Regions from separate parts of the Bradyrhizobium sp. CCGUVB1N3 genome, predicted to be linked through region 1. Evidence: predicted binding sites of a transcription regulator. Region 1 holds the regulator's gene; each other region holds the start of a gene.
What was found. The regulator PhoB, encoded in region 1, activates phosphate uptake and scavenging genes when phosphate is short. The targets are predictions, from matches to a motif close to TGTCATNNANCTGTCAT.
Positions count from the first base shown of each region.

Region 1 (4,141 bases):
GCACGGCGTTCGCCGCGGACACGGCGAGCGGATTGCCGCCGAAGGTCGAGCCGTGCGAGCCGGGCGTCATGCCGGAGGCGGCCTCGGCGGTCGCAAGGCACGCGCCGATCGGAAAGCCGCCGCCGAGCGCTTTCGCAAGCGACATCACGTCGGGGGTCACGCCGAGGCGGCGATGTGCAAAGAGTTCGCCGGTGCGGCCCATGCCGGTCTGCACCTCGTCGAAGGCGAGCAACAGGCCATGCTCGTCACAGAGCTGGCGCAGCGCGCGATAGAAGGCGGGAGGAGCCGAGCGCACGCCGCCCTCGCCCTGGATCGGCTCGATCAGGATGCCGGCAGTCTGCGGGCCGATCGCCTTCTTGACGGCTTCGAGGTCGCCATGCGGCACCTGGTCAAAGCCGTCGAGCGGCGGGCCGAAACCTTCGAGATATTTCGCCGAGCCGGTCGCCGCGAGCGTTGCAAGCGTGCGGCCGTGGAAAGCGCCCTCGAAGGTGATCATGCGGTAGCGCTCGGGATGGCCCTTGGAGGCGTGATAGCGGCGCACCACCTTGATCACGCATTCCATCGCCTCGGCGCCGGAATTGCAGAAGAACACGAAGTCCGCAAAGCTCTCGTTGCAGAGCCTGACTGCGAGCTTCTCGCCATCCGGGCTCTGGAACAGGTTCGACATGTGCCAGAGCTTCGTCGCCTGCTCCTGCAGAGCCTTGACCAGATGCGGATGTGCGTGACCGAGCGCATTCACGGCGACGCCCGAGGTGAAATCGAGATAGCGCTCGCCATTGGTTGAGACCAGCCAGCAGCCTTCGCCGCGCTCGAAGCCGAGCTCGGCCCTGGCGAAAACGGGAAGCAGATGCGTCGCGGCGCTCTTGGTCATGGCGGTCACTTGGATGTTGGGGCCGGCTGAGGCTGCGTTGCGCAGCGCATCATTGACCTGCCCGGAAAACGAAACGTGCCGCCTTTTAAGGGCGGCACGTGTCACTATTTTATGCCTGGAAAAACCGCTGTCAATGCCGCCAGAAGGCCCCTGCAAGCCGCGCGGCCCGTAGTCTTGCGGTGGCAATTTTGAGTTCTTTTAGCGACGGAACATGTGGACGCTGGGCCGCAGACTCTTGCGCGGGAGTCACGCCATATTGTAGCGTTTCCCCCGTCAGATACGACATCTCGTGCAGCAGTTCTGATCCTCTTAGTCCTCATGTACCGGCGTAACGTTCAGGTGCGTTTTCGCGCCCGGCGAGCCTTAAGGGATTCTGGCAGCACGGGTTTTTCGAGGCTTAGACATCGCCACGCGGCCCCAAGGATTGGCAGGCGCGCGGCGAGGGGAAGGGTGCAATGACGGTTTTGACCTGGTCCGACGATCGCGTCGAGCAATTGAAAAAGCTCTGGGAAGCCGGGCTTTCGGCCAGCCAGATCGCTGCCGAGCTCGGAAATGTGACGCGCAACGCCGTAATCGGCAAGGTGCACCGGCTGGGCCTGTCCGGCCGCGCCAAGACCCCGTCCTCGGCGGCTCCGCGGCCGCGCAAGGCGCGCCCGGCGCAGCACATGATGCGGGTGAGCCGCCCGATCTCGCGCGGCAACACCGCCCTCGCCCAGGCCTTCGAGGTCGAGGTCGAGCCCGATCCGATCACCTATGACAACGTCGTTCCGATGAGCCAGCGCCTGTCGCTGCTCGAGCTCAACGAAGCGACCTGCCATTGGCCGGTCGGCGATCCCTCGAGCCCGGATTTCTTCTTCTGCGGCGGCAAGTCGCTCTCGGGCCTGCCCTACTGCGCGCAGCATTCGCGCGTCGCCTACCAACCGGCCGCCGACCGCCGCCGCGCTCCGGCCAAGCCCGGCACGCGCTGAGTTCGGCCACAAACGACAACGTCCCGGCGCAAGGCCGGGACGTTTGATCGAGAGACGTCAGCGCGCCATCCGGCGCGCTTTTTTACGTCTGCTCCGCCTTCGCAAACCGATCATCCAGCGCGTAGCCGGCGCCGCGGACGGTGCGGATCGGATCCTGCTCGCGGCCGAGATTGAGCAGCTTGCGCAGGCGGCCGATGTGGACATCGACGGTGCGCTCGTCGATATAGATGTCGCGGCCCCAGACGCTGTCGAGCAGCTGCTCGCGCGAGAACACGCGGCCCGGATGCTCCAGGAAGAACTCCAAGAGGCGATATTCGGTCGGGCCAAGGTCGATCGGCCGTCCGGAGCGCGCGACGCGGCGTTTTTCACGATCCAGCTCGATGTCGCCGTAGGCAAGTATGGTCGCAAGCCGCTCGGGGCTCGCACGCCTGAGCAGGCCTTTCACGCGCGCGAGCAACTCGGGCACCGAGAACGGCTTGACGATGTAGTCGTCGGCGCCGGTGGCAAGCCCGCGCACCCGCTCGCTCTCCTCACCGCGCGCCGTGAGCATGATGATCGGCAACCCCTTGGTCTCGGGCCTTGCGCGAAGCCTGCGGCACAGCTCGATGCCGGACAGGCCCGGCAGCATCCAGTCGAGCACGATCAGGTCGGGGATGTGCTCCTTGAGGCGGGTGTCGGCGTCGTCGCCGCGCATCACCGTCTCGACATCGTAGCCGTCGCCTTCGAGGTTGTAGCGCAACAGCTCGGTCAGCGCTTCCTCGTCCTCAACAACCAAAATGCGTGCGCCCATGGCGTCGTCGCTCCTTAAGTGTTCGGCACGGTCGTGGCGAAGGTCGTCATGTCGCCCTTCGGACGCTTGTCCGCGATGGCCTGACCTTCGATCATGTAGAAGACGGTCTCGGCGATATTGGTCGCATGATCGCCGATCCGCTCGATGTTCTTGGCGCAGAACATCAAATGGATGCAGAACGAGATGTTGCGCGGATCCTCCATCATGTAGGTGAGGAGCTCGCGGAACAGCGAGGTACAGATCGCGTCGACCTCCTCGTCGCCTTTCCAGACCATCATCGCCGCCGGCAGGTCATGCGCGGCATAGGCGTCCAGCACCGACTTGACCTGCTGCTGCACGAGGTCGGTCATGTGCTCCAGGCCGCGGAACAGCTTGAGCGGATGGAAATCGGTCTCGAGCGCGGCAACGCGCTTGCCCATGTTCTTGGCGAGGTCGCCGATCCGCTCCAGATCGGTCGCAACGCGCATGGCGCCGACGATTTCGCGCAGGTCGACCGCCATCGGCTGGCGACGTGCGATCGTGAGCACGGCGCGCTCCTCGATCTTTTTCTGGAGCGCGTCGATTTCGGCGTCGGTTGCCACCACGCGCTGGCCGAGCGCGACGTCACGGCGGATCAGCGCATCGACGGAATCGACGATCATGCGCTCGGCAAGGCCGCCCATCTCCGCGACGAGCCGCGTGAGCTCCTGGAGGTCGGTGTCGAAGGCCTTTGCGGTATGTTCAGAAGCCATTTCCTGTCTCCTCAGCCGAAGCGGCCGGTGATGTAGTCCTGTGTGCGCCGGTCGCTGGGCGACGTGAAGATCTTGCTGGTCTCGTCGAACTCGATCAGCTCGCCGAGATACATGAAGGCGGTCTTGTCGGAGACGCGCGCCGCCTGCTGCATGTTATGGGTGACGATCGCGATCGTGTAGTCCTCGGCGAGCTCCTGGATCAGCTCCTCGACCTTGGCGGTCGAGATCGGATCGAGCGCCGAGCAGGGCTCGTCGAACAGGATCACCTCGGGACGCACCGCCACGGTGCGGGCGATGCAGAGGCGCTGCTGCTGGCCGCCGGAAAGCGACAGGCCCGACGCGTTGAGCTTGTCCTTGACCTCGTTCCACAGCGCGCCGCCGCGCAGCGCCTTCTCGACCCGGTCGTCCATCTCGGACTTCGAGATCTTCTCATAGAGGCGGATGCCGAAGGCGATGTTCTCGTAGATCGTCATCGGGAACGGCGTCGGCTTCTGGAACACCATCCCGACCCGGGCCCGCAGCAGGTTGAGGTCGAGCCTGGGGTCGAGGATGTTGGTCTGGTCGAGCATGAGCTGACCGGTGGCGCGCTGGCCCGGATAGAGGTCGTACATCCGGTTGAAGATGCGCAGCAGGGTCGACTTGCCGCAGCCGGACGGGCCGATGAACGCCGTGACACGGTTGGTGCCGAGCGTCAGGTTGATGTTCTTCAGCGCGTGGTGCTCGCCGTAATAGAAGTTGAGGTTGCGCACCGTCACCTTGGCCGGAGCCTCGGGCAGTGTCG
Region 1 is NZ_JANADR010000001.1:6,806,508-6,810,648, reverse strand. It holds gene NLM33_RS32400 (aspartate aminotransferase family protein) at 1-871, opposite strand, end outside; gene NLM33_RS32395 (GcrA family cell cycle regulator) at 1,327-1,839, shown strand; gene phoB (phosphate regulon transcriptional regulator PhoB) at 1,922-2,629, opposite strand; gene phoU (phosphate signaling complex protein PhoU) at 2,644-3,360, opposite strand; gene pstB (phosphate ABC transporter ATP-binding protein PstB) at 3,372-4,141, opposite strand, start outside.

Region 2 (4,141 bases), 4.0 Mb from region 1:
GGATCGTGAACAGCTCGCGGGTGAAGGCCGCAACGGCGTCCTCGGAGAGCGAGCTCGGCGCCACGATCAGGTGGTTGACGGCGATGGTGTCGATCTTGTCATCGGGCCGCTGCGGCGAGGAGCCGAACGCACCGGCGGGGATCTCCTCGGATTCATAGAGCGGATGTCGCTCGGCAATGGCGTCGGAGACGTCGATGCCGAGGAATTTCGGCTCGCCGCGCGCCCGCGCCGTTGCGGCGATCGTGTCCGCGATCACCTTGGCATCGAGCGCACCGACCGTCATGAAGGCATCGAGCGTGGTATCCTGCGCCATCTCGGAGATGTGGTCTGCGCCGAATTGCACCACCGTTACCTTCTGTGGATTGACGCCGGACTCCGCGAGGATGACCCGCAGCAGGATGACGTTGGCATCGCCGAGGCCGACAACGCCGATGCGGCGACCGCTGAGGCCTGCGATCTCCGTCACCTTCGATTTCGCCGCGCCCTTGCGGCCCGTCGGCGCCCACAGCAGCACGAGGCTCCTGCGGAGGATTGCCACCGAATTGGTATCAGGCGGCATGTCGAGGTCGCCGCGCGCCACCGCAAGATCGGTCTTGCCCGCGCCGAGCAGGTTGAGGCTTTGCAACGTGCCGTCGGTCTCGATCGGCGCGAGCCGGATCGCACCGCCCTTCGCATCGAAGGCCCTCGCAAGCGCCTGTATCACGGTCTGGTCGTCGCTGCCGGGTGGGCCGACGGCGATGCGCAAGCTCGCCGGCTGCCAGGCCCAATAGGCGACCGCGAGAACCACCGTCACCGCCGAAAGAATGCTTGCGAGCGCGAGCCACGGGCCGGAGCGATTGCGGCGGCGAAGCGGGGTCCCACTATTCACACTCAAATCGGTCGGCACGGGCATGTCGTGGTCCTCATCCCGAAGGCCTGTTGCCGGCGACTGCGGCCGGCGCGGTCAATATTTAGCAGGCACGTACATCTCCGCCGGAATCGGCCCGCGATGATAGTCGGGGTTGCGGACGCGCGGCGGCAGCACCACTGGCACGTGCGAGACGTCCTGGTACGGGATCTGGCTGAGCAGATGCGCGATGCAGTTGAGTCGCGCGCGCTTCTTGTCCACGGCATCGACGATCCACCACGGCGAGTCCGGCAGGTGGGTGCGCTCCAGCATCGTCTCCTTGGCCCTGGTGTACTGCTCCCAGCGGCTGCGCGCCTCGACATCCATCGGGCTCAGCTTCCACTGCTTCAGCGGATCCTGGATGCGCATGGTGAAGCGGAACTGCTGCTCGTCGTCGGTGATGGAGAACCAGTATTTGAGCAGGATGGTGCCGGAGCGGATCAGCATCCGTTCGAACTCCGGCACCGACTGGAAGAATTCCTGGTACTGCTCGTCGCTGCAGAAGCCCATCACGCGCTCTACGCCGGCGCGGTTGTACCAGCTGCGGTCGAACAGCACGATCTCGCCGCCGGCGGGCAAATGCGTCACGTAGCGCTGGAAATACCATTGCGTGCGCTCGCGCTCGCTCGGCGCGGGAAGGGCCGCGACCCGGCAGATGCGGGGATTGAGGCGCTGGGTGATGCGCTTGATGACACCGCCCTTGCCGGCGGAGTCGCGGCCCTCGAACAGCACCACGACCTTCTTCCTCTCGTTCTGCACCCAGTCCTGGAGCTTGACCAGCTCGCCCTGGAGGCGGAGCAGCTCTCTGAAATAGACCCTGCGGTCCAGCGTCGGGTGGAGGGTGTTTGTCTCGTCGAGCAGATCGTCGAGGCGGCTGTCGTCAAGCTCGAGTTCGAGCTCCTCGTCCAGATTGTCGGCCATTTCCTGAATGATGCGCTCGCGCTTGGCGGCATCGGCGCTACGGTCGGCTGCGGTCATGGGTCCTTCTCTTCCCTGAGGTGCCAGGGCACGACCATCGACGGCCTTTGTTGCGCCCATGTGACACCGTCGTCACACCGGCATCGCGCGCGCCCGAGGCGCCTACCAAGACTATGACAGAGGCTGAGCTACACCGGCAGCGCGATCGAATATTTGACCTGGCTCAGCGCAAAGCTCGACTCGATCGAGGCGATGCCGTCGAGCCGGGTGAGCTTGTTCTTAAGGAATGCTTCATAGGACGAGAGGTCGGCGGCGACGACACGCAAGAGATAGTCGCGGTTGCCGGTCATCAGATAGCACTCCAGCACCTCGTCCCATTTCGAGATCGCTCGCGCAAAGCGGTTGAGATCCTCCTCCTTCTGCCGTGCCAGCTTGATCGAGATGAAGACGCTGACATGCAGCCCCAGCGCCTTCTGGTCGACGGTCGCGATGTAGCGGCTGATGACGCCGCGCTCCTCCAGAAGCTTGACCCGGCGGTGGCAGGGGGAGACCGACAGCCCGACCTTGTCGGCGAGCTCCTGCATGGTCAGCCGGCTGTCGGTCTGGAGCAGGGCGAGGATCTTTCGGTCGATGGCGTCGAGCTCGGGCATTGGTATGAAACCTGTGTGGAGTGGCTATCTATTGGTAAAGTATCCCAATATTGGCTGGCATAGCGCGAAAAATTGAGAATTTTGCGCCCCTCCGCAGGCGTATCATGGGCCATCATTTTCCGGAGCATTGCCATGCCCGTTGATTCTGCTCGCCTCGACACATTGTCCGCGCTCGCCCGCAAGGTGCTTTGGCTGTCGTCCTGGACCATCCATCATGCCAACCATGTCCGCGCCAACGCGGATGGCCTGAAGGTCGGCGGCCATCAAGCCTCCTCGGCCTCGCTCGCGACCATCATGTCGGCGCTGTATTTCCACGTGTTGAAACCTGAGGATCGCGTCGCGGTGAAGCCGCATGCGAGCCCGGTGTTCCACGCCATCCAGTATCTGTTCGGTCGGCAGACCCGCGAGAAGCTGGAGAATTTTCGCGGCTTCAAGGGCGCGCAGTCCTATCCCTCGCGCACCAAGGATATCGATGACGTCGATTTCTCGACCGGCTCGGTCGGCCTCGGCGTCGCGCAGACGCTGTTCTCCTCGCTGGTGCAGGACTACGTCAAGTCGCATGGCTGGATGAAGGATCGCAGCGAAGGGCGGATGATCGCGCTGGTCGGCGACGCCGAGATGGACGAGGGCAACATTTTCGAGGCGCTGGCCGAGGGGTGGAAGCACGGCCTGCGCAACACCTGGTGGGTGGTCGACTACAACAGGCAGTCGCTCGACGCCGTCGTGCGCGAGGGGCTCTGGGAAAAGTTCGAGACCATGTTCCGCAATTTCGGCTGGGACGTGGTGATCGTGAAATACGGCCGGCTGATGCGCGAGGCTTTTGCCGAGCCCGGTGGCGAAGCGCTTAAAGCGTGGATCGACAACTGCCCGAACGCGCTCTACGCGGCGCTTTGCTTCCAGGGCGGCGCGGCCTTCCGCAAGCACTTGCATGACGAGATCGGCGACCAGGGGCCGATCACCAAGCTGATCGATCGTCGCAGCGACGATGAGCTGCTGGCACTGATGTCGAACCTTGGCGGCCACGACATGGCGAGCATGCTGGAGGCGTTTGAAAAGATCGATCACGATCGCCCGGTCTGCTTCATTGCCTACACCATCAAGGGCGTCGGCCTGCCGTTCCAGGGCCACAAGGACAACCATGCCGGCCTGATGACGGTCGCGCAGATGGAGAAGTTTCGCAGCACCCAGAACATTCGCCCTGGACATGAGTGGGACAAGTTCGAAGGCCTGGCGCAGGATGCTGCCGGGCTCGAAGCCTTCCTCGCGCGCGTGCCCTTCAACCAGGACGGCCGCCGGCTGACCGCGCCCGTCGTCGAGGTTCCCTCTCAGCTCACTTTCAAGCCGTCGGCGCAGATGTCGACCCAGCAGGGTTTTGGACTGGTGCTGAACGAGGTCGCGCGCAGCGACAGCGAGCTTGCAAAGCGCATCGTGACGACGTCGCCCGACGTCACCGTCTCGACCAATCTCGGTCCCTGGGTCAATCGCCGCGGCCTGTTTGCACGCGCCGAAAAAGCGGATTTATTCCGCAGCGAGAAAATTCCATCGACCTTCAACTGGGATGCATCGCCTAGGGGGCAGCATCTCGAACTCGGTATTGCCGAGATGAACCTGTTCATCATGATGTCGGCCCTGGGTCTCTCGCACCAGATCAATGGCGAGCGGCTGCTGCCGGTCGGCACGCTCTACG
Region 2 is NZ_JANADR010000001.1:2,812,873-2,817,013, reverse strand. It holds gene NLM33_RS13300 (TAXI family TRAP transporter solute-binding subunit) at 1-892, opposite strand, end outside; gene ppk2 (polyphosphate kinase 2) at 944-1,864, opposite strand; gene NLM33_RS13290 (Lrp/AsnC family transcriptional regulator) at 1,993-2,454, opposite strand; gene NLM33_RS13285 (transketolase) at 2,587-4,141, shown strand, end outside.
Region 2: ppk2 (polyphosphate kinase 2) is a predicted target of PhoB. The motif match lies at 1,932-1,948, and genes of this name have one in related genera.

Region 3 (4,141 bases), 6.0 Mb from region 1:
AGGTCGGCTGGGCGATCGGCCTCAAATACACTGAGGGTTTCTCGCGGCTCGTTCCATCCGTGCTCACGCTCGCCGCCATGGCCGGCAGCGTCATCCTGCTCGGATTGGCGTTGAAGTGGCTGCCGATTGGAACCGCTTATGCGGTCTGGACCGGGATCGGCGCGGTCGGCACCGCAGCCCTGGGGATCATCCTGTTCGGCGAGCCGGCCACGGCACTGCGCCTCGCCAGCATCGGGCTGATCATCGGCGGTATCGTCGGGCTGAAGCTCGTTACCTGAAAAATTGCACCGCCCACCAGGAGAGCGCCGCGACGATCGCGGACGCCGGTATCGTGATCACCCAGGCGTAGACGATCGAGCTCGCCACGTTCCAGCGCACCGCCGAAACGCGGCGAGCGGCGCCGACACCGACGATCGCGCCGGTGATAGTGTGGGTGGTCGAGACGGGAACGCCGAGGAAGGTCGCCATGAACAGGGTCGCGGCACCGCCGGTCTCGGCACAAAACCCCTGCATCGGCGTCAGCTTGGTGATGCGCAGGCCCATGGTGCGGACGATCCGCCAGCCGCCCATCAAGGTGCCCATCGCCATCGCCGCCTGGCACGACAGCACCACCCAGAACGGTACGTAAAATTCCCCGCCGAGTTGCCCCTGCGAAAAGAGCAGCACGGCGATGATGCCCATGGTCTTCTGTGCGTCGTTGCCGCCATGGCCGAGCGAATAGAGCGAGGCTGACGCGAATTGCAGGATGCGGAAGGCGCGATCGACGGCAAAGGGCGTCGAGCGCACCGATGCCCAGGAGACGATTGCAACCAGCATCATCGCGAGCAGGAAGCCGACCAGCGGCGAGAGCACGATCGCCAGCACGGTCTTCGACAGCCCGCCCCAGACCGCCGCCGAGAGCCCCGCCTTAGCCATGCCGCCGCCGACGAGCCCGCCGATCAACGCGTGCGACGATGAGGAGGGAATGCCGAGCGCCCAGGTGACGATGTTCCAGACGATCGCGCCGACGAGGGCCGCGAAAATCACCTGCGCATCGACGACCGCGGGATCGATGATGCCGGTGCCGATGGTCTGGGCGACGTGCAGACCAAATACCAGGAAGGCGATGAAGTTGAAGAATGCGGCCCAGAACACCGCGAATTGCGGCCGCAGCACGCGGGTCGAGACGATGGTGGCGATCGAATTGGCGGCGTCGTGCAGGCCGTTCAGGAAGTCGAACAGCAGCGCGACCGCAATCAGTCCGACCAGGACGGGAAGACCTAACACGGCATCCACGGCGCAGCCCCTGCCCTAGACCTGTTCGATGACGATGCTGTTGATCTCGTTCGCGACGTCGTCGAAGCGGTCCGCGACTTTCTCGAGATGGTCGTAGATCTCGACGCCCACGATGAAATCCATCGCGCTGCCCTCGCGGTGCTTCAGGAACAGCTCCTTCAGCCCGATGTCATGGAGATCGTCGACCCGGCCCTCCAGCTTGGTCAGCTCTTCCGTGATCGCGGTCAGCATGGCGACGTTCTTGCCGATCTCCTGCATCAGCGGCAGCGCACGACCCACCAGGTTGGCGCATTCGATCAGAAGCCCGCCGATCTCGCGCATCGGCGGCTCGAAGGCGCGGACCTCGAACAGCATCACCGCCTTGGCGGTCTGCTGCATCTGGTCAATGGCATCATCCATCGAGGTGATCAGGTTCTTGATATCGCCGCGGTCGAACGGCGTGATGAACGTGCGGCGCACCGCGGTCAGCACCTCGCGCGTGATGTTGTCGGCATCGTTCTCGAACTGGTTGACGCGCTGGCAATAGACCGGCGTCTCCTCGCCGCCGTTCAGCATGCCCTGGAGCGCGATCGAGCCCTGGATCACGGTCTGGGCGTGGCGGTCGAACAGATCGAAGAACCGTTCCTCCTTGGGGAGAAAGGCACGAAACCAACGCATCATGGGAATAACTGCCGGGTTGAGATTGGCCGGTCCGGAGGGACTGTCACCCAACTGTCATAGACCATTTTCGGGCCGCGCGCGTGCCACGTCACGCCGCCCGAAGCAGTTCATCCACCACTTTCAATGGCCCCGGAAATAAACCTCAAATCAACGGCTTACAGAGATCTCCGGAAGTAATGCGCGATTTCGCCGACGACGCCGCGGCGGAAGGTGAGCACGCAGATCACGAAGATCGCGCCCTGAATCACCGTCACCCACTGGCCGTAGCTCGCCAGGTACTGCTGCATGGCGATGATCACGAAGGCGCCGACCACGGGCCCGAAAATGGTGCCGAGACCACCAACCAGCGTCATCAGCACGACCTCACCCGACATCGACCAGTGCACGTCCGTGAGCGAGGCGTTCTGCGCCACGAACACCTTCAGCGAGCCCGCAAAGCCCGCCAGCGTGCCCGAGAGGATGAAGGCCAAAAGCTTGTACTGATCGGTGCGGTAGCCGAGCGAGATCGCACGCTGCTCGTTCTCGCGGATCGACTTCAAGACCTCGCCGAACGGCGAGTTGATGATGCGGTAGATCAGCAGGAAGCCGGCGAGGAAGCCGACCAGCACGACGTAGTAGAGCACCGTCGGCTTGGAGAGATCGAAGATCCCGAACAGATGGCCCTGCGGAATGCCCTGAATGCCGTCTTCGCCATGCGTAAACGGTGCCTGCAAGTAGATGAAATAGAGGAGCTGCGACAGCGCCAGCGTGATCATCGAGAAGTAGATGCCCTGGCGGCGGATCGAGATGTAACCGGTCACGATCGAGAGTACGAAGGCCGCTGCAACGCCGGCGAGAATACCGAGCTCCGGCGGCAGCGCCCACACCTTCAGCGCATGCGCGCTGCAATAGCCGGCGGTGCCGAGGAACATCGCGTGGCCGAACGACAAGAGACCGCCATAGCCGATCAGCAGGTTGAAGGCGCAGGCGAGCAGCGCGAAGCACAGCGCCTGCATCACGAAGAACGGGTAGATTCCGGTGAACGGCACGGCGGCCAGGGCCAGCGCCATGAACACGAACACGATCATCTCGTCGCGCATCGCGCGCGATGTCACGGGAAGGGTTTGTTCTGTCAAGGCTGTCATATCAGGCCGCCCTTCCCGTCAGTCCCGTCGGCTTCACGAGCAGCACCAGCACCATCAGCACGAACACGACGGTGTTGGAGGCCTCAGGGTAAAAATACTTGGTCAGGCCTTCGATCACGCCGAGCGCGAAGCCGGTGATGATCGAGCCCATGATTGATCCCATGCCGCCGATCACCACCACCGCGAACACCACGATGATGAGGTCGGCACCCATCAGAGGCCGCACCTGGTTGATCGGCGCGGAGAGCACGCCGGCCAGCGCGGCAAGGCCGACGCCGAGGCCGTATGTCAGCGTGATCATGCGCGGCACGTTGATGCCGAAGGCGCGCACCAGCGTCGGGTTTTCGGTCGCGGCGCGCAAATAGGCGCCGAGCTGGGTCTTCTCGATCAGGAACCAGGTCGCAAGGCACACCACCAGCGAGAAGACGACCACCCAGCCGCGGTAGACGGGCAGGAACATGAAGCCGAGATTCATGCCGCCCTTGAGCTGGTCGGGAATGGCATAGGGCAGACCGGACGAGCCGAAATAGTTCTGGAACACGCCCTGGATGATCAGGGCCATACCGAACGTCAACAGCAGGCCATAGAGATGATCGAGCCCGGTCAGCCATTGCAGCATGGTCCGCTCCAGGATCATGCCGAAGATGCCGACCACGATCGGCGCGATGATCAACGCTGGCCAGTAGCCGATGCTGAGGTAGTCGTTGTTGAGCAGGAAATACGCGACGAACGCGCCCATCATGTAGAGCGCGCCATGGGCGAAATTGATGATGTTCAGCATGCCGAAGATCACGGCAAGCCCGAGACTGAGCAGCGCGTAGAACGAGCCGTTGATCAGTCCCACCAGTAGCTGTGCATAGAGAGCCTGCATCGATCCCGCACCCAGTCCCTTCAGCGTTCCTCATGTGGTTCGCCGGTGTTGGCCGGCGAACCGTTGTTGCTTCTTACTTCTTCAGTAGCGCGCACTTGCTCTCGGACAGCGGCGTGAAGGCCTGATCGCCCGACACCGTGCCGACCAGCTTGTAGAAGTCCCACGGCGCCTTGGATTCGGAGGGCTTCTTCACCTCGAACAGATAGGCGTT
Region 3 is NZ_JANADR010000001.1:808,132-812,272, reverse strand. It holds gene sugE (quaternary ammonium compound efflux SMR transporter SugE) at 1-278, shown strand, start outside; gene NLM33_RS03745 (inorganic phosphate transporter) at 271-1,275, opposite strand; gene NLM33_RS03740 (DUF47 domain-containing protein) at 1,291-1,935, opposite strand; gene NLM33_RS03735 (branched-chain amino acid ABC transporter permease) at 2,091-3,059, opposite strand; gene NLM33_RS03730 (branched-chain amino acid ABC transporter permease) at 3,061-3,930, opposite strand; gene NLM33_RS03725 (ABC transporter substrate-binding protein) at 4,004-4,141, opposite strand, start outside.
Region 3: NLM33_RS03740 (DUF47 domain-containing protein) is a predicted target of PhoB. The motif match lies at 1,977-1,993, and genes of this name have one in related genera.